Regions from separate parts of the Variovorax sp. H27-G14 genome, predicted to be linked through region 3. Evidence: predicted binding sites of a transcription regulator. Region 3 holds the regulator's gene; each other region holds the start of a gene.
The links. Region 3 encodes sigma-54, which starts transcription at its own class of promoters, with help from an activator protein. Its sites were predicted from a motif close to TGGCANGNAANCTGCTTT; they were not measured.

Region 1: the regulator sigma-54 is predicted to act here: its motif matches at 4,971-4,988, upstream of VLK31_RS18245 (ammonium transporter).
Region 2: the regulator sigma-54 is predicted to act here: its motif matches at 2,270-2,287, upstream of VLK31_RS16590 (DUF2126 domain-containing protein).

What each region holds. Positions count from the first base shown of each region.
Region 1 is NZ_JAYLVN010000007.1:51,686-59,434, forward strand. Features, by position in the region: gene VLK31_RS18215 (HPF/RaiA family ribosome-associated protein) at 1-133, opposite strand, end outside; gene VLK31_RS18220 (CBS domain-containing protein) at 251-679, opposite strand; gene ylqF (ribosome biogenesis GTPase YlqF) at 1,021-2,001, shown strand; gene VLK31_RS18230 (hypothetical protein) at 2,023-2,874, opposite strand; gene VLK31_RS18235 (hypothetical protein) at 2,969-4,303, opposite strand; gene VLK31_RS18240 (PaaI family thioesterase) at 4,460-4,906, shown strand; gene VLK31_RS18245 (ammonium transporter) at 5,059-6,261, shown strand; gene VLK31_RS18250 (succinylglutamate desuccinylase/aspartoacylase family protein) at 6,433-7,368, shown strand; gene VLK31_RS18255 (hypothetical protein) at 7,397-7,749, shown strand, end outside.
Region 2 is NZ_JAYLVN010000005.1:283,891-291,639, reverse strand. Features, by position in the region: gene VLK31_RS16595 (DNA internalization-related competence protein ComEC/Rec2) at 1-2,219, opposite strand, end outside; gene VLK31_RS16590 (DUF2126 domain-containing protein) at 2,361-5,894, shown strand; gene VLK31_RS16585 (circularly permuted type 2 ATP-grasp protein) at 5,958-7,749, shown strand, end outside.
Region 3 is NZ_JAYLVN010000028.1:38,623-46,371, reverse strand. Features, by position in the region: gene VLK31_RS33655 (phospholipase D family protein) at 1-372, opposite strand, end outside; gene rpoN (RNA polymerase factor sigma-54) at 392-2,020, opposite strand; gene lptB (LPS export ABC transporter ATP-binding protein) at 2,039-2,833, opposite strand; gene lptA (lipopolysaccharide transport periplasmic protein LptA) at 2,830-3,546, opposite strand; gene VLK31_RS33635 (thiol:disulfide interchange protein DsbA/DsbL) at 3,708-4,355, opposite strand; gene VLK31_RS33630 (SPOR domain-containing protein) at 4,520-5,284, opposite strand; gene argS (arginine--tRNA ligase) at 5,296-6,981, opposite strand; gene VLK31_RS33620 (hypothetical protein) at 7,117-7,458, shown strand; gene VLK31_RS33615 (DUF2214 family protein) at 7,540-7,749, opposite strand, start outside.

The DNA.
Region 1 (7,749 bases), on a different contig from region 3:
CGCTCAGATGCACCTCGACGCGCGTCACGTCTTCCGCGAAGCGGCTCAGGTGCTGCTTGATCTCCGTGTCGGCCCAGCGTTCCAGCGTGTCCTTGTTCTCGATGCCGTTGCTCGTATTGACCTGAATCTGCATGCAATGTCCCTGCTGGATGAATGAACGAAGCCCCACTGTGCGCCCTGAAGCAGGGCACCGCGCGTAGGTCTATTCCCTACCCACGCGCCGGGCAGGGTCCGAAATGCAAGGCGGGGCTCAGCTCTGGATGTACGTGGTGAGCTGCTCGATGGTGGTTTCCTGGTCCGAGATGATGTCGTCCATCAAGTCCTGGATGGAGATCATGCCGACCACCTTGTCGCCGTCGACCACCGGCAGGTGGCGAAACTTGCGCTGGCTCATCAGCGTCATGCAGGCGCGCGTGCGGGTTTGCGGGGTGACGGTCATCACGTCGGGCGTCATGATGTCGCGCACCTTCACCTCCTTGGAGTTCTTGCCCTGCAGCGCCACCTTGCGTGTGTAGTCGCGCTCCGACAGAAAGCCCACCAGCCGCTCGCCTTCCATCACCATCAGCGCGCCCACCTCGAAGTGCGCCAGGGTGGACAGCGCGTCGAACACGCTGGTGTCGGGGGTGGTGCGCCAGGCTGCGGAATCGTGGCGCTTGAGCAGTTCGGAGACGGGTTTCATCGCGGGTCACTCCATCAAAGGGTTGTCGATTCGACCGACGCTCGGGCGCCGCACTCGTTCAAATGATAGGGGTGATACCGGCACCCGCAATGCAAAACTCTCTAGGGGATTGCGTGTGTGTGCAACACGGTTGCAATGCGCGACAACCTCAGGCTGGGCTTGCATGCCCCCCACGGCACCGAGCGCCGGCGGTGCAAAGGCACAATGCCCGCTTGCAGCTATCGAAAACATAGCAACCAGCTTGCGTTCAGGTTCCGGGTCCACAATGCGCACCCGGCCCTGCAAGGCCCCCCATTCCAGACTCCCGACAGCGACAGCGCGAAAAGAAAGAACCCCCACCGATGGCGATCCAGTGGTTCCCCGGTCACATGTATTCGACCCAGAAGGCCATCACCGAGCGGGTGAAGGACATCGACGTGGTCATCGAGCTGCTCGACGCGCGCCTGCCCGGCTCCAGTGCCAACCCGATGCTGGCCGAGCTCACCGCCGGCCGCCCGAGCGTGAAGGTGCTCAACAAGCAGGACTTGGCCGACTCCGAGCGCACCGTGCGCTGGCTCGCCCACTACAACGCGCTGCCCGCCACCCGCGCCATTGGCCTGGACGCCAGCCAGACCATGCCCGCGCAGCAGCTTGTGAAGGCCTGCCATGCGCTGTCGCCCAACCGCGGCGGCATGGCCAAGCCGATGCGCGTGCTGATCTGCGGCATTCCGAACGTGGGCAAGTCCACGCTCATCAACACGCTCATTGGCGGGCGCAAGGCCAAGACGGGTGACGAGGCCGGCATCACCAAGATGGAACAGCGCATCACGCTGGCCGACGACTTCTACCTGTGGGACACGCCCGGCATGCTGTGGCCGCGCATCATCGTGCCCAAGAGCGGCTACAACCTGGCCGCAAGCGGCGCGGTGGGGCGCAACGCCTTCGACGAGGAAGAGGTGGCGCTGGAGCTGCTGAGCTACCTCAAGGTGCACTACGCGGCCGGCGTGGCCACGCGCTTCAAGCTGGTGGAGCTCGACGCCGAGACCATGGCCACCATGAAGGACGAAGACCTGCTCGACACCATCGGGCGCAAGCGCGGCGCGCTGCTGGGCAAGGGCAAGGTCAACCTGCAGAAGTCGGCCGAAATCGTCATGCACGAATTTCGCGCGGGCAATCTCGGGCGCGTGACGCTGGAAACGCCCGAAGAGTTTGCCGAATGGCTGGCCGACGGGCAGCGCGCCGACGCCGAGCGCGCCGCGAAGAAGGCCGCGCGCAGCAAGAAGCGCAAGGGCGGCGGCGAACCCGCACCGGACGCGGACGCCGACACCGCAGCGCAGGCCTGAGGGCACGCAGGCCCCCGCGGTTCAGTCCAGCGCGAACAGTCCTCCCGCAGCCTCGTCCAGCGCCGCCGTGCGGCGTGAATCAGGCCGCGGCCCGGCGGCTGCCAGCGCGCGCTGGTACAGCGCGATGCGCGTGGCCGACACCGGCCGGCACAGCGGCCTGGCCAGCGTCTGCGACAGGCCGCGCTCCGGCACCACGTAGCGCCCCGGGCTGAGCCGCGCGAAGCGAATGTAGGCCTGCAGCGCAAAGAGCATGTCCGTGTGCAGCGCGTCCATGCGTTTTTCGGCGTCCTTGCCGATCTGCGCATGGCCCTTGGCGTCCTTGCTCACCGGCAGGCCGAGGATGTCGGCCATGTCCACCTCATAGTGGGTGAAGTCGCCGTACGGGCGCTTGCAGTCGATCATGAAGGTGCGCCAGTTGGCGTGCTGCAGCAGCCGGATGTGCTCGGCCGTCACGTCGAACGCCGCGCGTTGCGCAAAGGGCGGCAGAAAGCCGTAATGCCCGGGCGCAAAGCTCGCGTGCAAAAAGAAAGCCGAGGTCACGTGCACGAAGCGCTCGAACTCCGGCGACACGGGCGCGCCGCCGTCCAGCGCCTCGCCGAGCTGCTCCAGCGACAGGTCGGGCGGCACGATGGCCGGCGCGCCAGATTCGCAGTCGATCCATTCGGCCCGGCTGCGGCGGAACCAGTCGATGTCTTCCTGCGTAATGGCGATGCTGCCGAGGGCGATGCCGCCGGGAGCGGTGGGCACTGCGGCGGCGGGCGGCTGTGCTTTGGTGGCAGCGTCGGCCGGGCTTTTCTGCCCGCAGCCCGAAGCGGCAAGCAGGGCGCAGGCGGCCGAGAAGGTCAGCGCACCTCGCCGATGGATCCATCTCACTTTTTGTTCTCCCTTGGAATTGCGCACACGGCGTTCGGGCGCCCAACAATGCCATGCGGGCCTGACGCCCAACTGAGGACGCTGCAGGGCGTCTTCACCACAGCAACGCGCGCTCGGGGTTCTTCCACAGCAGCCAGCGCTGTTGCTCCAAGTGCCCGCCGTTGCCGATCTGCCCCGGTGCCTGGCGACCGGTGTCCAGCGCAATCACGCAGACAAAGCCCGCGCAGGTGGTCGCCACCAGCGTCTTGCCGTCGTCCGACACGTCCATCGCGCCCACGGTCGAGCCGATGAAGTGCTGCCAACGTGCCTGCCCGTCTTCACCGAAGGCGCGCAGGTAGCCGCGCGCGTCGCCGACGATGAACTCGTCGCCGCGGTGCACGCCCGCATACACGCGCGCGCCGTCTTCGAGCGTGGGCGTGCGCGGGTCGTCGGCGTAGTACTCGGTGTTGAGGCCGGGCACGTCCTTCAGCTGCACGCCCAGCGTGGCGCCGTCGTAGAAGTGGCAGGCGTTGAGCACCAGGCGATCGCTGCGCCGGTTGAACAGCGCAAAGTGCGGGTACTCGCCGACCGGGCCGATCTGCGCCTGCAGATTCAGCGCCGCGTCGAACACCAGGTGCCGGCCGTCCTGCCCGCCCACGGCAATCCACTGGCCGTCGGGCGACACCGCGCCGTGTTCCATCGACAGGTCGAGCCCGAAGTACTCGGGGTCGAAGTCGTCTTCGGCCAGTTGCTCCGCGAGGTCTTCGCTGCACGGCATCAGCCGGCGCGCGCCCTGCGCCGACAGCACGAAGATGCCCGAGGTGCTGACCAGCAGCACGCGCTGCCCGTCCGGGAACGGAATGAGCTGCGTGGGCCGGGGCGGCGCAGCGAAGCGGGGCGCGGGCACGTTGTCGGGCAAGGTGGGCAGGTCTTCCAGGCCCGTGGGCCAGGGGCACAGCGCCGTGGTCGGGCCTTGCCAGCCGTCGGTCACGCGAATGCCATCGGCCTGCGCCACCGCGAAGAAGCGGCGCGCGGGGCAGCGGCCGAAGAACTCGACGCCTTCGACACGCTCGACGCTGTCGCCGGTGATGTGCACCACATGGCCGTCTTCGTGGCTTGCGCCGATGCGTGCGAGCACCGAGCCGTCGTCCAGCAGGGCCACCGTCGGAATGTTCTGGCCGTGCTGTTCGAGCCGGGGAATCAGCGGCTCGTGCGCCGGTGGCCAGTCTTCGCGGAACGCGGCGCGCGCGGCTTCGTCGGGCTGGGCTGCGTTGTGCGCCTTCAGTGCGGCGAGCAGCGGGTCGAGCAAGTGCGCGGTCTTCAACATCTGCGGCTCTTTGCCGGCGGCGTCCCAGCCGTCGCGCAGGCCCGCGTCAACGTAGCGGTTGACGGCCTGGGCGTAGCTTGTGGTCTTGAGTTTCCATTCCTGTTGCGGCGTCAGATCGGTCATCGGGCCCTTCGTCCAAGTTGCATGGTGGGCGCAAAGTTTCGCATGCACGCGGCTGTCGCCAAGGCAACCGCCGGCGCGGTTTCCGTCGCACGCGCGACGATGAATGCAGGTGCCGCTTCCTAGAGTGGGCGCATTGCTTCAAACCCGGGACACACCATGCTCGACACACTGCAGGCCATCAACCAGACCGCCGGCTTCAACCGCTGGGCCGGCTTCGAAGTCACCAGCGCAACCAAAGGCGAGGCCGAGTTGCGCATGGATTTCCGCAAGGAAGACATGGGCCAGTACGCCGGCTTCCTGCATGCGGGCTTGATCGGCGCGCTGCTGGACACGGTGAGCGGCTTTGCGGCCGCCACGGTGGCCGGCCGCGTGCTGGCGTCGCACTTTTCGGTGAACTGCATTTCGCCCGCCGTGGGCCGGACCTTTGTGGCGCGCGGGCGGGTTGTGAAGGCGGGGCGCAAGCAGGTGTTTGCGACGGCCGAGCTCTATGCGCAGGGGGAGGGTGATGCGCTCAAGCTCGTGGCGACCGGGAATGCCATCCTTGTTCCGGTGGAAGAGCCTGCGGCTAACCCGGCTGCCGAGCCTTCAGCCCGAACTGGCTGATACGGTGCGTCAAAGCGCGTGATGAGCCCTTGTTTGGGTCATTACGCACCATCAAAGCTCTTTCAGGCACCATTTTTGCTTTCTTTGGCCGCCGCTCCGACTGATTCGGGTGCGTTGCACCAATTCAAACCAAAAAACTGCAAGAAGCTCCCATGGACGCACTCAAACAGGGCGCAGATGCGCTGTTCATTCTTCTCGGCGCCATCATGGTGTTTGCCATGCACGCCGGGTTTGCTTTTCTGGAACTGGGCACGGTGCGCAAGAAGAACCAGGTCAATGCGCTGGTGAAGATACTGGTCGACTTCTCGGTGTCGACCATCGTGTACTTTCTGGTGGGCTACGGCGTGGCCTACGGCACGCATTTCTTCGTGAGCGCGACCGAACTGGCGGCAAGAAGCGGCTACGAGCTGGTGAAGTTCTTCTTTCTGCTCACCTTCGCGGCGGCCATTCCGGCCATCATTTCAGGCGGCATTGCCGAGCGCGCCAAGTTCTGGCCGCAGCTCATTGCCACCGCGGTGATCGTCGGGTTCGTCTATCCGCTGTACGAGGGCATTGCGTGGAACAAGCACTTCGGCATTCAGGGCTGGATCGCCTCGCTCACGGGCCACGAGTTTCATGACTTCGCAGGGTCGGTGGTGGTGCACGCCGTGGGCGGCTGGCTGGCGCTGCCGGCCGTGCTGCTGCTGGGCGCGCGCCGCAACCGGTACCGCGGCGACGGCTCGCTCAGCGCGCACCCGCCATCCAACATTCCGTTCCTGGCGCTGGGCGCCTGGGTGCTGTGCGTGGGCTGGTTCGGCTTCAACGTGATGAGTGCGCAGAGCATCGACAAGATATCGGGCCTGGTGGCCGTCAACTCGCTCATGGCGATGGTCGGCGGCACGCTGGTGGCGCTGGCCATGGGCAAGAACGACCCGGGATTTGTGTACAACGGCCCGCTCGCCGGCCTGGTGGCCGTGTGCGCCGGCTCCGACCTGATGCACCCGCTGGGCGCGCTGGTGGTGGGCGGCGTGGCGGGTGCCATCTTCGTCAAGATGTTCACGCTCACGCAGAACAAATGGAAGATCGACGACGTGCTGGGCGTGTGGCCGCTGCACGGCCTGTGCGGCACCTGGGGCGGCATTGCGGCAGGCATCTTCGGCACGCAGGCGTTGGGGGGCATTGGCGGGGTGAACCTGTGGGCGCAGCTGATTGGCACCGTCATGGGCGTGGCATGGGCCGGGCTGGCGGGCTGGGCGGTGTACGGCGCGCTGAAGAAGGCGGTGGGGCTGCGGCTGACGCAGGAGGAGGAATACGACGGAGCCGACCTGTCGATTCATCACATTTCGGCGACGCCGGAGCGGGAGGTGAATTGGTGAATTGGACCTTGCGTGAAGCGTATCGGGGCTGAATACGCTTCATTTTTGAAGCGTATTTGCCTGGATCCGGTTGAACAGATCGTGCAAGGCATGGGCGCCCAGCGGTTATCAGCACAAACGCGCGCCCTGTAGCAAACTCGCCCGACCGTTCCGTTCAACTTCAACCGCCCCATGACCCAATCCCCCCCCGCCCTCGAAGTCCTCCCCCGCGACCTGTCTGCCTACCGCGAGGGCAACGTCGGCATCGACTACGTGCACCGCTTCGAGTCCGGCAAGCCCGGCCCGCACGTGCTGATCAACGCGCTCACGCACGGCAACGAAATCTGCGGCATGACGGCCGCCACGCACCTGCTCGACAACAACGTGCGCCCGCAGATCGGCACGCTCACCGTGGCCTTTGCCAACATCGACGCCTACGAGTCGTTCAAGGAAGAGTCGCCGTACGACAGCCGCCAGATCGTGCACAACCTCAACCGCATCTGGTCGCCCGAGTGGCTGGACGGCACCGAAGACAGCCCCGAGCTGCGCCGCGCGCGCATCCTGCGCCCGGTGGTGGACGCGGCCGATCACATCCTGGACATCCATTCGACCAGCCAGCCCGTGGTGCCCTTCTGGGTGTACCCGGCCTTCGAGCGCAACGCCAAGGTGGCGCTGGCCATTGGGCGCCCGTCGGTGCACCTGGTGATGCCCGATGGCCTGGGCTCGGGCACGCCGCTGATCCAGTACGGCAGCCACGGCGGACCCGACGGCAAGGGCGTGGCCATGGTCGTCGAGTGCGGCCAGCACTTCTTGCGCTCCGCGTCGGAGCTGGCGACCGCCGTCACGTATGACTTTCTGGCGTACTTCGGCCTCGTCGAAAAAGACCCGGCCACGCCGGCGCCCGAACCGCAACGCAGCTTTCAGCTGCTGCAGACATATGTCATCAAGTCGGAAGACTTTGCATTCGTGCGCCCGCTGATCGGCTTCGAGACCTTTGCCAAGGGCGAGCTGATTGCGACCAACGGCGACGAGGAAATTCGCGCGCTGTGCGACGACTGCACCATCTTCATGCCCGCGCAACGCACGATCGTCGGGCGCGAGGCGGTGTACCTCACCAAGCCTTTGTGAGGCCGGTGCTTTGAACAGGGCACCCGCCATGAGCCGCTGGCGCGTGGCGGGGCTGGTGTTCGTGTTTCTGTGGTTCGCCATTGGCGGCGTGGCGCATTTCGCGCTGACCGAGACCGAGATGCGCATCGTGCCGCCGTACATCCCCTGGCCGCGCGCCGCCGTGCTGGTGAGCGGTGTGTTCGAACTGCTGGGCGCAGCGGGCTTGCTGTGGCGGCCGACGCGGCGGGCTGCGGGCGTCGGGCTGTTCCTGCTGACGCTGGCGGTGACGCCGGCGCATTTCTACATGCTGCAAAGGCCGGAGCTGTTCGCGAACGTGCCGTACTGGGCGTTGGTGGTGCGGCTGCCTGTGCAGGTGGGGTTGCTGGCGTTGATTGCTTGGTG
Region 2 (7,749 bases), on a different contig from region 3:
GGGCCTTCGTTCACAGAAAACCCGCACGAATCCCGCACGTCAGGCTGCAGGCCGCATGAATACTCAACCTTGCTGCCGTGGTGCGGTGCCAGCAGCACGTCGGCGCGCAGCAGCTCCGGCGTGCGCGCGACCAGCGCGGCCTCCTGCAGCCGCTCGATGTCGCCGGCCAGCAATGCCGTGGCGCGGCCATTGCCGATGCGCAGCACGCACGACACGGCATTCGGCTTGGTGAAGCTGCGGTAGTCCGACTCGAACGGATGCAGCACCTCGAAAACCACGCCGTCCCAGGTCCAGCGCTGCCCTGCTTCGCAGCGGCGCGCCGCGCGCAGGGCCTGCAGCGGGTGCGTGGCCTCGATGGAGCTCAGCAGCGCGGCCTGCGGCTGCATCGCGAGCACGGCCGCCGCGCCGCCGGTGTGGTCGGTGTCGCGGTGGCTCAGCACCAGCATGTCGAGCCGCTCGCCCTGGGCGCGCAGCAGCGGCACCAGCACCCGGTGGCCGGCGTCGCTCTCCAGGCTGTAGCGCGGCCCGGCGTCGTACAGCAGGCTGTGCGTGGCGGTGCGCACCAGCACCGCGTTGCCCTGGCCGATGTCGGCCGCCAGCAATTCGAATTCGCCCGCCGCGGGTCGGGGCGCCTGCCACAAGAGCACGGGCAGCAGCAGCGGCAGGCCGAGGGCGCGCAGCGTCCACGGCAGCCGCATGACCAGCAGGGCGCCGCCCGCGACGCCGGCCGCAGCCATCCACACGGGCGGCGCCGCCATCGACACCGTGGCGTAGGGCAGGCCGGCCAGCCATTGCAGAAGCAGCGCCAGCAGCCGCACGGCGTGGGCGCCCAGGTCCCACAAGGGCGCCACGGCCACGCCCAGCATCGCCAGCGGCGTGATGACCAGCGTGACCCACGGAATGGCCACCGCATTGGCCACCAGGCCGACCAGCGACACCTGCTGGAACAGCAGCAGCCCGAGCGGCGTGATCGCCAGCGTGATGACCCATTGCTCGCGAAAGAACTGCCACAGCCGACGGGCGGCGCCTGGCCGGGTGTCGCCCGGCGCGGCCGCGTCGGTCGCAAACAGCACGCCGACCGCCACAAAGCTCAGCCAGAAACCCGCCTGCATCAACGCCCACGGATCGGCCGCCACCACCACGGCCGCGGTCAGCAGCCACACATGCGGCCACGGCCAGCGCCGGCCCGAAAGGCGCAGCAACGCGACGGTCGCCAGCATCCAGACCGTGCGCTGCGATGGCACGCCCCAGCCGCTGAACAGCGCATAGAGCGCGGCCAGCCCCACGCCGCCGACCAGCGCCGCGCGCTGTGCCGGCACGCGCAGCATGAGCCGCGTGCTGCGCCGCCAGAGCAGGCCGACGAGGTGCGCGGCAAGCCACGCGAACATGGTCACGTGAAGCCCGGAGATCGACATCAGGTGGGCCACGCCAGTGGCGCGAAACACGTCCCAGCCGGCGCGGTCGATGGCGCCCTGGTCGCCGGTGATCAACGCGGCCATCACGCCCGCCTGGGCGCGGTCGGGCACACGCTCGAACACGGCGTCGCGCACCGCCTCGCGGGCGCGTTCGACGGGGTGGTGCCAAGTGGTGGCCAACAAGGTCGGCGGGCTGTCGCGTGCGCCGGTTCCCACGGAGCCGCTGGCGTGCAGGCCTTGCGCCCACATCCACAGCTCGCTGTCGAAGCCGTGCGGGTTGAGCTGGCCATGCGGCGCGCGCAGCCGCGTCGTGAAGCGCCAGCGTTCGCCGGCATGCGGCGCCTGGGCAAGGTCTTCGGCGTACCAGCCCAGCGCGATCTGCTCGGGCACGACCGGGGCGCGTTCAACGGCGTTGTCGGCGGCACCTGCCCAGCGCGCGGATTCGACGTTCAAACGGAACCGTGTTCCAGCCTCGTTGCGCTGTGGCATTTCGGCGACGACACCTGTCACCTGCAGGTCACGCCCTTCGAGGGCAGGATTCAGCGCGCCTTGGGCGTAGGCCGCGGCGCGCCATCCCGCATTGCCGGCACCGGCCATGGCGCCACACACGAACGCCACGGCCACGAACACCCGCGCGGGCAGGCGCCGCGCCAGCACACCGGCCATGGCCGAGAACAGCAATGCGCCGTAGTACCACCCCGGCCACAGCGCCGGTTGCTGCAGCTGCAACGCCGCGCCCAGCACCGAGCCGCCCAGTGCGGCAAAAGCGCCAACAGCACCGCTCGCCGTGCGAAACGGCGTCACCCCAAAGCCCCCCTTACCCATGATGCAAACCCTCCCAAAGTCACGCTCAGTGGCGCGTTAATTGCTTTGCATCTGGGCTAGTATGCGTCTCACCAGAGACATCTTTTCGATGCAATCTGTCAGTACTGCACACAAAAACGCATGTCTATTCACGCCGCTCTTCACCACGTCACCCACTACAAATACGACCGCCTGGTGCAGCTGGGCCCTCAGGTCGTTCGCTTGCGCCCCGCGCCGCATTGCCGCAGCAACGTCATCTCGTACTCGCTGACGGTCGAGCCCGCCGAGCACTTCGTCAACTGGATGCAGGACCCGTTCGCCAACTACCAGGCGCGGCTTGTGTTCCCCGAAAAAACGCGCGAGTTCAAGGTCACGGTCGACCTGGTCGTCGAGATGGCGGTCTACAACCCCTTCGACTTCTTCCTCGAGCCGCAGGCCGAGAACTTTCCGTTCAAGTACACGGCCTCGCAGGCCGAAGAGCTGGCGCCCTACCTCGTGGCCGACCCGGTCACGCCGCTGCTGGAGGCCTACCTGGAGAAGGTCGACCGCAAGGAACAGCGCACCATCGACTTTCTGGTGGGCATCAACCAGCAGGTGCAGCAGGACGTCAACTACCTCATTCGCATGGAGCCCGGCGTGCAGACGCCGGAAGAAACGCTCACCAGCGGCAGCGGCTCGTGCCGCGACTCGGGCTGGCTGCTGGTGCAGCTGCTGCGCCACATGGGCCTGGCCGCGCGCTTTGTCTCGGGCTACCTGATTCAGCTCACGCCCGACGTGAAGTCGCTGGACGGCCCCAGCGGCACCACGGTCGACTTCACCGACCTGCACGCCTGGTGCGAGGTGTTTTTGCCGGGCGCCGGCTGGATCGGCCTGGACGCCACCTCGGGCCTGATGGCCGGTGAAGGCCACATTCCGCTGGCCTGCACGCCATCGCCTTCCAGCGCCGCGCCCATCGAGGGCGGGGTCGACGAATCCGAGGTCGAGTTCGGCCACGAGATGAAGGTCACGCGCATCTACGAATCGCCGCGCGTCACCAAGCCCTACACCGAAGAGCAATGGGCCGAAGTGCTGGCCCTGGGCGACGCGGTCGATGCGCGCCTGAAGGCCGGCGATGTGCGCCTCACCATGGGTGGCGAGCCGACCTACGTGGCCACCAGCGACCGCGACGCGGCCGAATGGAACACCGACGCCCTCGGCCCCACCAAGCGCGGCTACGCCACCGAGCTGGTGCAGAAGCTGCGGGCCGAATACGGCAACGGCGGCTTCCTGCATTTCGGCCAGGGCAAGTGGTACCCGGGCGAGCAACTGCCGCGCTGGGCGCTGTCGATCTTCTGGCGCGCCGACGGCCAGACGCTGTGGCACGACCCAGAGCTGTTTGCCGACGAGCGCGTTCCCACGCACTACACCAGCGAAGACGCGCGCCGCTTCACCACCGTGCTGTCGCACAAGCTCGGCCTGACCGAGCGCTATGTGCAGCCGGGCTACGAAGACACCTTCTACTACCTCTGGCGCGAACGCCGCCTGCCGGTGAACGTCGACCCCTTCGACTCCAAGCTGGACGACGAGCTCGAACGCGTGCGCCTGCGCCGCGTGTTCACGCAAAAGCTCGACGCCGTCATCGGCTACATGCTGCCGCTGGAGCCGGGCAATGCCGACGGCGACGCCCCCGCGCTCGAAGGCCCCGGCTGGAAGACCGGCCCGTGGTTCCTGCGCGACGACCGGCTCTACCTGATTCCGGGCGACTCGCCCATGGGCTACCGCCTGCCGCTCGACTCGCAACCGTGGGCCAGCAAGGGCGACTACCCCTACCTGATCGAACGCGACCCGACCGCGCCGCGCGGCACGTTGCCCAGCTCGGCCGACTACAGCGCGCGCTACAACGTGGACGTCTCGGCTGGCGCCACTGGCGGCGACCGTGGCGCCGTGCCCTATGCCTTCGGCACGCCACCCGTCGTAGCGGCCTCGGTGCGCATGCAGGCGCCGGGCGATGGCGATGCAGCTGCAGCCGCGCTCAATGACGGCAAGGGCACAGGCGCAGGTGAAGGCGACACATCCAACGCCGCCGCCCGCCAGCCATTGCGCGGCGAGTCGGCGCCCTGGGTCACGCGCACCGCGCTGTGCGTCGAAGTGCGCGACCCGCGCCGTGCCAACGGCCCGGCGGCCGAGAAAAAGGGCAGCGCCTCGGGCGTGCTCTACATCTTCATGCCGCCGCTGGCCCGCCTGGAGGACTACCTCGACCTGGTCGCGGCCGTCGAAGCCACCGCGCGCGATCTGGGCATGCGCATCGTGATGGAGGGCTACCCGCCACCGCGCGACCCGCGCCTGAAGATGCTGGCCGTCACGCCCGACCCGGGCGTGATCGAAGTCAACATCCATCCGGCCCACAACTGGAAGGAACTGGTCGCGCACACCGAGTTCCTCTACAACGCCGCATTCGAAACCCGCCTGTCTGCCGAAAAGTTCATGACCGACGGCCGCCACACCGGCACCGGCGGGGGCAACCACTTTGTGATGGGCGGCGCCACGCCCGCGGACAGCCCGTTCCTGCGCCGGCCCGAGCTGCTGGCCAGCCTGCTGCTGTACTGGCACAACCACCCTTCGCTGAGCTATCTGTTCTCGGGCATGTTCATCGGCCCGACCAGCCAGGCGCCGCGTGTGGACGAAGCGCGCAACGACCAGGTCTACGAGCTGGAAATTGCCCTGAAGGAAATCGCGCGCAACCGCGAGATCTATGGCCAGAACATGCCCGCATGGCTGGTCGACCGCACGCTGCGCAACATCCTGATCGACGTGTCGGGCAACACGCACCGCAGCGAGTTCTGCATCGACAAGCTGTATTCGCCTGATTCGAGCACCGGCCGGCTGGGCCTGCTGGAACTGCGCGCCTTCGAAATGCCGCCGCATGCGCGCATGAGCATTGCGCAGCAGCTGCTGATTCGCGCGCTGGTGGCCCGCTTCTGGGACGAGCCCTACAAGGCGCCCGTCACACGCTGGGGCACCGAGCTGCACGACCGCTTTCTGCTGCCGACCTTCGTGAAGATGGACTTCGACGACGTCATCAGCGAAATGCGCCAGGCCGGCTTTGCGTTCGACCCCGACTGGTTTGCGCCGCACCTGGAGTTCCGCTTCCCGCTGGTGGGCCAGATGCAGGCCATGGGCGTGGAGCTGTCGCTGCGCAACGCGCTGGAGCCCTGGCATGTGATGGGCGAAGAAGGCTCGGCCGGCGGCACGGTGCGCTATGTGGACTCTTCGCTCGAGCGCATCGAGGTGCGCGTGACCGGCCTGAACGAAAGCCGCCACGTCATCACCGTCAACGGCAAGGTGCTGCCGCTGCAGCCCACGGGCGTCACGGGCGAATTTGTGGCCGGTGTGCGCTACAAGGCCTGGAACCCGCCGTCGGCGCTGCACCCGAGCATCGGCGCCCACGCGCCGCTGACCTTCGACCTGGTCGACACCTGGATGAAGCGCTCGCTGGGCGGCTGTCAGTACTTCGTCGCCCACCCGGGCGGGCGCAATTACGACACCTTCCCGGTGAACGCGTACGAGGCCGAAAGCCGGCGCCATTCGCGCTTCACGCGCATGGGCCACACCCCCGGCCTCATGCGCACGCCGCCGGCCACCATCGAGCTGCCGGGCAGCCGCGAGTTCCCGTTCACGCTGGACTTGCGCCGCTGAGGGGCGCTTCAGCACACGGCCGTCACGGACACCCCGTGACGGCGGTGTGACAATCCCCCTCCTGTGGAACCCCTCAACGAATCTCTGTTCGACGCCCAGGCCCTGGACTTTCCAGCGGCCCTGGCGTCAGCGCTCGCCCCGGCCGCGTTGCCCGGCCATTTCGATGAGCTGCGTGGGCAAGCCACCGCGGCGGTGCCCGTGCGGCCGGCGCCGGGGGCGGCGCCCGCCCCCGCGGCCCCGCTGCTGTACGACACCGCGGCGCAGCGGCCGGCCATGCCGGCACCGCCGCTGTCGCAATCGCAATCGCAGTCTTCCCAGTCGCAATCTCAGTCTCAGTCCTCCCAATCCCAATCGCAGTCCCAGCAGCAGGGCCCGTCCGGCGAAACGCCTGCGCTCACGCCGGCCTGGAACGCCTTCTTCGACCAGCTCGGTCCCGGCGGCTTCAACGACCTGCCGCGGCGCGCGGTCAGCCTGGAGCGCCAGATCCGCGACAACGGCGTTACCTACAACGTCTACGCCGACGCCAACGGCCCGCAGCGGCCCTGGTCGCTCGACCTGTTTCCGCTGATCGTTTCGCCCGAGAGCTGGAGCCAGATCGAGGCTGGCGTGCTGCAGCGCGTGCGCGTGCTCGACCGCGTGATGGCCGACGTCTACGGCCCGCAGCAGTTGCTGGCCGAAGGCCTGATTCCGCCGGCGCTGGTGCGCGGCCACCCCGGCTACCTGCGCGCGCTGCACGGCGTGAAGCCGCCGGGCGACACCTGGCTGCACATCGCGGCCTTCGACCTGGCGCGCGGCCCCGACGGCAACTGGTGGGTGGTCTCGCAGCGCACCCAGGCGCCCTCGGGCCTGGGCTACCTGCTGGAGAACCGCCTGGCCATCACACGGCAGTTTCCGCAAGCCTTCGAGGCGCTGCACGTGCAGCGCCTGGCCGCCACCTACAGCGCCATGATGGAAGGGCTGCAGCGCATGTGCCCGGCCGGCGTGCCGCCGCACATCGCCCTGCTCACGCCCGGCCCGTACAACGAAACCTACTTCGAGCACGCCTACCTGGCGCGCTACCTGGGCGTGACGCTGGTCGAGGGCAACGACCTCACCGTGCGCGACCAGCGGCTGTACCTCAAGACCCTGCAGGGCCTGCGCCCGGTGCACGGCCTCATCAAGCGGCTGGACGACCAGTTTCTGGACCCGCTGGAGCTGCGGCCCGACTCCACGCTCGGCGTGCCCGGCCTGCTGCAGGCCATTCGCGCCGGCAACGTGCTGGTGGCCAACATGCCGGGCTCGGCCTTCCTTGAATCGCCCGCGCTGCTAGGCTTCTTGCCCGGGCTGGCGCGCCGCCTGATCGGCGAAAAGCTCAAGCTGCCCGCGCTGCCCACCTGGTGGTGCGGCGAGCGCGCCGCACTGGAGTCGGTGCTGCCGCAGCTCGGCGACTGCGCCATCAAGCCCACCTACCCCGGCGTGGACGGCCGCGTGAGCTTCGACGCCGTGCTCGGCAGCCAGCTGGGCCGGCGCGAGCTCGACGAATGGGCCGGGCGCATCGTGCGCGAAGGCGACGTGCACACCGTGCAGGGCTACCTGCCGCTCTCGCAGATGCCCACCTGGGCCAACGACATGGGCCCGGGCCACATCGCGCCGCGCGCCATGCTGCTGCGCGTGTTCGCGGTGAGCGACGGCGCGCAGTCGTGGCGCGTGCTGCCCGGCGGCCTGGCCCGGCTCGCGGGGCCCGATGCGCAAATTGCCTCCATGCAGCGCGGCGGCAGCAGTGCCGACGTGTGGGTGCAGACGCACGGCGAGGTCGACCGCACCACGCTGCTGCAGCCGCACGCCACGCCGGCCTCGCTGGCGCGGCACCGCGCCC
Region 3 (7,749 bases):
GTTCTCGATCTGGTAGTACTGCACGTCGAGCGTGCGCTGGGCGCGGCGGGCCAGCTGGATGCGGGTGTCGAAAGCAAAGTCGCCGCCGGGCATCAGGCGAAAGCCGCTCAGGTCGGGGTCGGGCTGGGCGGCCAGCGCGATGCGGCCCAGCGCGGTGTCGCCCGATACGGCCATGGCCTTGACGGCGGGGCGCGGTGCCTCGTCGGGCAAGGTGGCGCAGCCGGCAAACAGCAGAACGGCCACCAAGGCGAGCAACGCCGACAACCAGCGGGGCCATTCCACCGGTGGCGGGAAACACCGCGGAACCGGCTCTGCCGGGCCGCAGGTGTTGGCCCCTGCAAGGGAGTTGGCGAAGCGACACGAAGTGCGCATGGCCTGGGGGTGTGCCTGGTTAGAGCGCTTTGCGCAGATTGGCTGGTGCAATGCGCAGTGCTTCGCGGTACTTGGCCACGGTGCGGCGCGCGCATTCGATGCCCTGCTCCTTCAGCATCTCGGAGATCTGGCTGTCCGACAGCGGCTTCTTGATGCTTTCAGAACTGACGAACTGCTTGATGAGCGCGCGCACCGCGGTGCTCGACGCATTGCCGCCGGTCTCGGTGCCCAGCGCCGAGCCGAAGAAGTACTTCAGCTCGACCGTGCCGAACGGCGTGGACATGTACTTGGCTGTGGTCACGCGCGAGATGGTCGACTCGTGCAGGCCCAGCTCGTCGGCAATCTCGCGCAGCACCAGGGGGCGCATGGCAAGTTCGCCGTGCACGAAGTAGCTCTTCTGCCGCTCCACGATGGCGTTGCTCACGCGCAGGATGGTGTCGAAGCGCTGCTGAATGTTCTTGATGAACCAGCGCGCCTCCTGCAGCCGCTGCGACAGCGCCTGGCTGCCTTCGCCCTTGTGCGCCTTCAGCGCGCCGGCGTAGATGTCGTGCACGCGCAGGCGCGGCATGACCTCCGGATTCAGCATGACGCGGAACTTGATGTTGGTGCCGCGGCCGGTCTTGGTGACGATCACGTCGGGGATGACGATGTTGCGCTCCACGTCCACGAAGCGCCGGCCCGGCTTGGGCTCCAGCCGCGCAATGATCTGCAGCGCCGAGCGCACCAGCTCCTCGTTGGTGCGGGTGAGCGTGGCCAGGCGCTTGAAGTCGCGCCGCGCCAGCAGCTCCATCGGTTGCTTGCACACGGCCAGGGCGGTCTTGCGCACCAGTGCGCACTGCTCGGTCTCGCTCTCGCTGGCCAGGGCGCGCAGCTGGATGCCCAGGCATTCGCCCAGGTCGCGCGCCCCCACGCCCACCGGCTCCAGGCTCTGCAGCAGGCCCAGCGCCACCTGAAAGTGGTGCACCAGGTCGTCGAACTGGTCGTTGTCGTCGCCGGCCAGGCCGGAGGCCAGCGCGGGCAGCGAGTCTTCGAGGTAGCCGTCGTCGTTGAGCGATTCGATCAGGAAGCGCAGCGCGGCGCTGTCGTTCTCGGTCAGCCGCAGGCTCAGCGCCTGGCGGTGCAAAAACGACTGCAACGACTCCTGGCTGCGCGCGAGCTCGGTGGCGTCGGCGCGTTCGTCGTCACCCAGGTTGTTCTGGCGCGCGGGGGCGTCGCTGCCCCATTCGCTGTCGTCGGGCGCGGCCATGTCGACGGTGCCGTCGCCTTCCCAGTCGGGCTCGCGCTCGGTGATTTCAGCGGCCGGGCCGTCGGACTCCGTGCTGGCGGTGCTGGTTTCACTCGACGTGGTGCTGGTGCTGGCGGAGGGGGGCGTGAAGTCGCTTTCGCCTCCTTCACCGCCACTGCCGCCGTCGCCGTCACCGCTGCCTCCTGCGTCGTCGCGCGGCACCGGCGCGTCGGCAGCATCAAGGCCGAACTCCTCGCGCGCCGCTTCTTCCGCGGTGCGCTCCAGGAACGGGTTCTCGTCCAGCATCTGCTCCACCTCCTGGCTCAGTTCGAGCGTGGAGAGCTGCAGCAGCCGAATCGACTGCTGGAGCTGGGGCGTCAATGCCAGATGTTGAGAGACGCGAAGGGACAGCCCTTGCTTCATTGAGAACCCGACCCTCCGTTACATGCGGAAGTGTTCGCCCAAGTACACCCGGCGTACTTCGGCGTTGTCGACGATCTCCGAGGGTGTGCCTTGTGCCAGCACATGTCCGTCGCTGATGATGAACGCGTGGTCGCAGATGCCCAGCGTCTCACGCACGTTGTGGTCGGTAATGAGCACGCCGATGCCACGTTCCTTCAGGAAACTGATGATCCGCTGGATCTCGATCACCGCTATCGGGTCGATGCCGGCAAAGGGCTCGTCCAGCAGGATGAAGCGCGGCTGGGTTGCCAGCGCGCGCGCAATCTCCACGCGGCGGCGCTCGCCGCCCGACAGCGCCAGCGCCGGCGAATCGCGCAGGTGATCGACCCGCAGGTCGGCCAGCAGCTCGGTCAAGCGCTCTTCGATGTGCTGCTTGGACAGCGGCGCCATCTTGCCGTTGCCGTCGGGCTCGCTTTGCAGCTCGAGCACGGCGCGCACGTTTTCCTCGACCGTGAGCTTGCGAAAGATCGAGGCTTCCTGCGGCAGGTAGCTCAGGCCCATGCGGGCACGGCGGTGGATCGGCATGTGGGCGATCGGCTCGCCGTCGATGGTGATGTCGCCCGCATCGGCGCGCACCAGCCCCACGATCATGTAGAACGACGTGGTCTTGCCCGCGCCATTCGGCCCGAGCAGCCCGACGACTTCGCCCTTTTGCACGTCCAGCGAGACGTCTTTCACTACCGTGCGGCTGCCGTAGCTCTTCTTCAGGCCGCGTGCGACCAGGCGGCTGCCCGGCGTGCCATTGGCGTCGTGCGTTCCAGCGGTTTCGATCACTTGCGGGTTTCTCCCTCGTCACTGAGCGTGGTGCTCTGGCGCAGGCCCTTGCCGGGCGCCGGAGTGGGTGCCGTCGGCGGCGCCTTGGTGCCGGCCGGGGCCGCTGCACCCGCGGCACCGGGCGCGGTCGCGGCCTTGGGGGTCAGGATGGTCTTCACGCGACCGCCCGGGGCGGACGCGTTGACGGCGGTGTTCGACGGCACGGTGGAACCGTTGACCGTGTAGGTGTCGTTGCTCTGGTCGTAGACGATCAGCGCGCCCTGGCTCTCGTCGTTGGGCGTGGCGCCCAGCAGGCGGCGCATGACGGCGTTGCGGATGAACTTGACGTTGTCGGCGCGGCTGTCGTACTCGATGACTTCAGACTCGCCCTCGATCCACTCGTCGGGCGCGTTGCGCTTCTGCTTGTAGTACGCGCGCTTGCCGGGCGCCGCCGTGACCACGCCGTACTGGTAGCCCTCGGCATCCTGGCGCACGTCCATGCGCGCGCCGCGAATGATGATGGTGCCCTTGGTGACCAGCACGTTGCCGGTGAACACGCTGGTCTGTTTGAGGTCGTCGTAACGCATGGCGTCCGACTCGATGTTCATCGGCTTGGTGCGGTCGGCGGTTTCGGCCAGCGCGCCAGAGGCGAGGCCGGCCAGCAAGAACGCGGCGGCGGCCATGCGGCCAAGGCGATGCAGGAGGGGAGTGGTGGGGTAAGAATGCAATTTCATAGAGGCACGAAACTTGCTCGGCATTGTATGCGGCTGATTGCATCAGCCCCACACGCACAGATGAAAAAGCCCGCCGAAGCGGGCCACTCTTTCCCTTCCAGGACTGCCGCGCAACCGCGCTTTGCCCGGCTGCTGGCATTGCCCCCTGCAAGGGGGTCGGGTCAGCCTTTTTTCGCTTCGCCGACCAGGTAGTTCACAACCTGCAGCACCTTGGTCATGTTGCCGGCGGTCTCGCCGTCCACATACCAGCGCCCGGCCACGGCCATCGCGGGAACGCCGGCCACCTTGTAGGCGTCGGTCATCTGCGTGGCGCGCTTGGCCTTGCTGGCCACGCTGAACGAGGTGAAGGTTTCCTTGAACTTGGCGCCGTCCAGGCCGTTGGCCGCGGCCCAGGCAATGATGTTGGCGTCGCCGTTCACGTTCTGGCGCTGCGCGTGGATCGCGTTGAACACCTTCGGCTGGTATTCGTCAACCTTGCCCATGGCTTCCAGCGCGTAGTACAGGCGCTGCTTGGCTTCTACGTCGTTGCCCACGAACGGCACCGGGATGCGGCGGAACACCACGTCTTTCGGCAGCGTCTTGGCCCAGGCCTCGAGGGACGGCTCGAAGTCGTTGCAATGCGGGCAGTTGTACGAGAAGAACTCGACCACTTCGACCTTGCCGGCCGGTGCGTCGACCGGTGCGCGCTTGTCGAGCACCAGGTACTCGGTGCCGGCCTTGGGCGCACGCGCCTGGGCGTGGGCCGGGTTGGCGGCCAGGGACAGCAGCCCGAGCGAAGTGGCGGCCAGCGAAAAGTCACGACGTTTCATTGAAAGGGTTCTCCAGTTGGTACGGCAGACTGAGCCGGCGCGCGGCGGGGAGTTCCCCTGCCGCCGGCGCGCCCGGGGCCGTGAATGGTGGCGGCAAACGCCGCGGCGCGAAGCTTAAGGGCTAATGGTGTCAGGGTCAGGGTGTCAGGAAGTCAGCCGCCGGGTCAGCGCTGCACGCGGACCAGCGCCGACTCCATGCCACCGCCGTCCAGGCGGTCCTTCAGGCGGTCGGCGTCGTCCTTCTTGTTGAACGGGCCGGCGCGCACGCGGTAGACGGTGCGGCCTGCCTGCTCGCGCTCGGTGACCCTGGCCTCCACGCCCATCAGCGACAGCTTGGCGCGCTGCGCCTCGGCGTCGTCGGTGGTGCGGAAGGCGCCGGCCTGCACGAAGTACATGAACGGATCGGCACCCGAACTGGCGGCGTTGTTGCCGACGCTGTTGCCGGCGTTGTTGCTGCTGGTCGGCGCGGCCGACGCGGTGGTCGTGCTGCCCGAACGGGCGCGGGCGAGGTCACCCAGCGGGTCGTTCGACGCCGGCAACGCGTTGGCCTCGGCCGGCACGGGCGCCGTGCGCGGCGGCTTGGGCGCCACCACCACGGGCACCGGCGGTGCGGTGGTGGGCGGCGGGGTGCCGGGGGCCACGGCGGTGGTGGCGGGCTCACCCGTGACGGGGTTGACCGGGCCGGTCGCGGACGGGGCGGCCTTGGCCGCGCCGGCCTTGCCGGCCAGCGGCGCGTTCGGGTCCCAGTCGCGGTTCTTGCGGGCTTCGGCCTCGTCCTGCTCGGCGCCGCCCTTTTGCGTCTTGGTCACGAACGGGATCGGCACCTTGGTCACGTAGACCGCAATGCCCAGCGCGACGCCCAGGCCGAGCACCAGCCCGATGATCAGGCCGATGACGATGTTGCCGCGTTGTCTGGTTGTCTTCTTCATGTTGGGGAGGTTCACATCTTGCTCGGCGCACTGACGCCGAGAATCGCGAGGCCATTGTGCAGCACCTGCGCGGTGGCGGCGACGAGCGCCAGGCGGGCCAGCTTGACCTGCTCGTCGTCGACCAGAATGCGCTCGGCGTCGTAGTAGCTGTGGTAGCTGGCGGCCAGTTCGCGCAGGTAGAAGGTCACGTCGTGCGGGGCGAAATCCTTGGCCGCGGCAGTCAGCATTTCGGGGTACTTGGCCAACAGCAGCATCAGCGCCTGTGCGGCGGGGCTTTCCAGCGGCGACAGGTCCACGCCCTTCAGCGTGGCGGCGTCGCCACCCCAGCCGGCCAGCACCGAACAGATTCGCGCGTGGGCGTATTGCACGTAGTACACCGGGTTGTCGTTGTTCTTGGCCACGGCCAGGTCGACGTCGAAGGTGTATTCGGTATCGGGCTTGCGGCTCAGCAAAAAGAAGCGCACGGCGTCGGTGCTGGTCCACTCGATCAGGTCGCGCAGCGTGACGTAGCTGCCCGCGCGCTTGCTGATCTTGACCTCTTCGCCGCCCTTCATGACGCGCACCATGGTGTGCAGCACGTAGTCGGGGTAGCCCTGGGGAATGCCCTCTCCAGCCGCCTGCAGGCCGGCGCGCACCCGCGCGATGGTGCCGTGGTGGTCGGTGCCCTGGATGTTGATGACCTTGTGAAAGCCGCGCTCCCACTTGGCGATGTGGTACGCCACGTCGGGCACGAAGTAGGTGTACGTGCCGTCCTGCTTCTTCATCACGCGGTCTTTGTCGTCACCGTAGTCGGTCGACTTGAGCCACAGCGCGCCGTCCTGCTCGTAGGTCTTGCCCGCGGCCACCAGCTTGGCCACCGCGGCCTCCACGCGCCCGCTGGTGTACAGGCTGGACTCCAGGTAGTACTGGTCGAAGCGCACGCGAAACGCCTGCAGATCGAGGTCTTGCTCGCGGCGCAGATAGGCCACGGCAAATTCGCGGATGGCGTCCAGGTCGTCGATGTCGCCGCTGCCGGTGACTTCGCGGTCTTCGGACTTGACCGTTTTCTTCGCCTTGAAGTCGGCCGCGATCTCGGCGATGTAGTCGCCGTTGTACGCCGGCGCCTTCTCGCCGCTGGGCCATTCGGCGTCGCCGGGCTTGAAGCCGCGCGCGCGCAGCTGCGTGCTGTTGGCCAGCGTCTGGATCTGCACGCCGGCGTCGTTGTAGTAGTACTCGCGCCACACGCTCTCGCCCTGCGAGGCGCGCAGGTTGCAGATGGCGTCGCCCAGCGCCGCCTGACGGCCGTGGCCCACGTGCAGCGGGCCGGTCGGGTTGGCCGAGACAAACTCGACCAGCACCTTTTCGCCGGTGGCCGGCTGCTGGCCGAAGGCGCCGCCGGCGGACAGCACCTCGCGCACGATCTGCTGCTTGGCCGCGGTCTTCAAGCGGATGTTGAGAAAGCCGGGGCCGGCAATTTCGATGGCTTCCACCCATTGGGCGAAAGCGGGGGTGGCGAGCAGCGCAGTGCTCAGGCGCTCGGCCAGCTCGCGGGGCTTCTGGCCCAGCGGTTTGGCGAGCTGCATGGCGGCGGTGCTGGCGAAATCGCCATGGGCAGCCACCTTGGGCGACTCGAACGCGGCTTTGGGGCCAGCGCCGGGCGAGAGGGATTCGAGCGTGTTCGCGAGCGCCGCGAGCAGCTCCTGTTTGACCAATAGCATCCTGCAATTTTACCGGGGGCAAACCCGGACCCAGTTGACGATCGTCATCCGATTGTTGCCTTGACCCGTTAGGTGGGTCGGCCCCGGGGTGGGGCAACTGTCAGACAACCCAACCTTGCAAGGACATACCCCATCATGAAGAAGCTCCTTTCCCTGGTCGCGTCCACCGTCGCACTCGGCGCCTGCCTGTCGTTCAGCGCCTTCGCGCAGGACAAGGCCGCCGCGCCAGCGGCAGCGCCCGCCGCCATGGCCGCACCGGCTGCCGGCGCCACCTGCGACGCCAAGGCCGTGGACAAGAACGGCAAGGCCCTGGCCGGCGCCGCCAAGGCCAGCTCCATCAAGAAGTGCGAGAAAGACACCAAGGCCGCCATGGCACCCGCCTGCGCCACCAAGGCGATCGACAAGAACGGCAAGGCGCTGGCCGGTGCCGCCAAGAACAGCTTCATGAAGAAGTGCGAAGCCGACGCCAAGGGCTGAGACCGCGCCGCGCTGAAGCGCTCGCCAACCAGGCCCGCCATGTGCGGGCCTTTTTCATGCCCGCGTGGTTCGCCCAGGGTCTTACTTGCCGAAGCCGCGCGCCAGAAACACCGCCACCAGCGGAATCAGCGCGATCAGGTGGGCCTGCGCCATCACCAGCTTGCGTGTCTTCCTGATGTCGTCCTCGGCCGGCAGCTTGCCGGTGGCGCGCAGCGTCTTGCGCCAGCGGAAGTAGGTGAGCGTGGGAAAGATCGACAGCACGCCCACGATGATGAACAGCCCCAGCTTCAC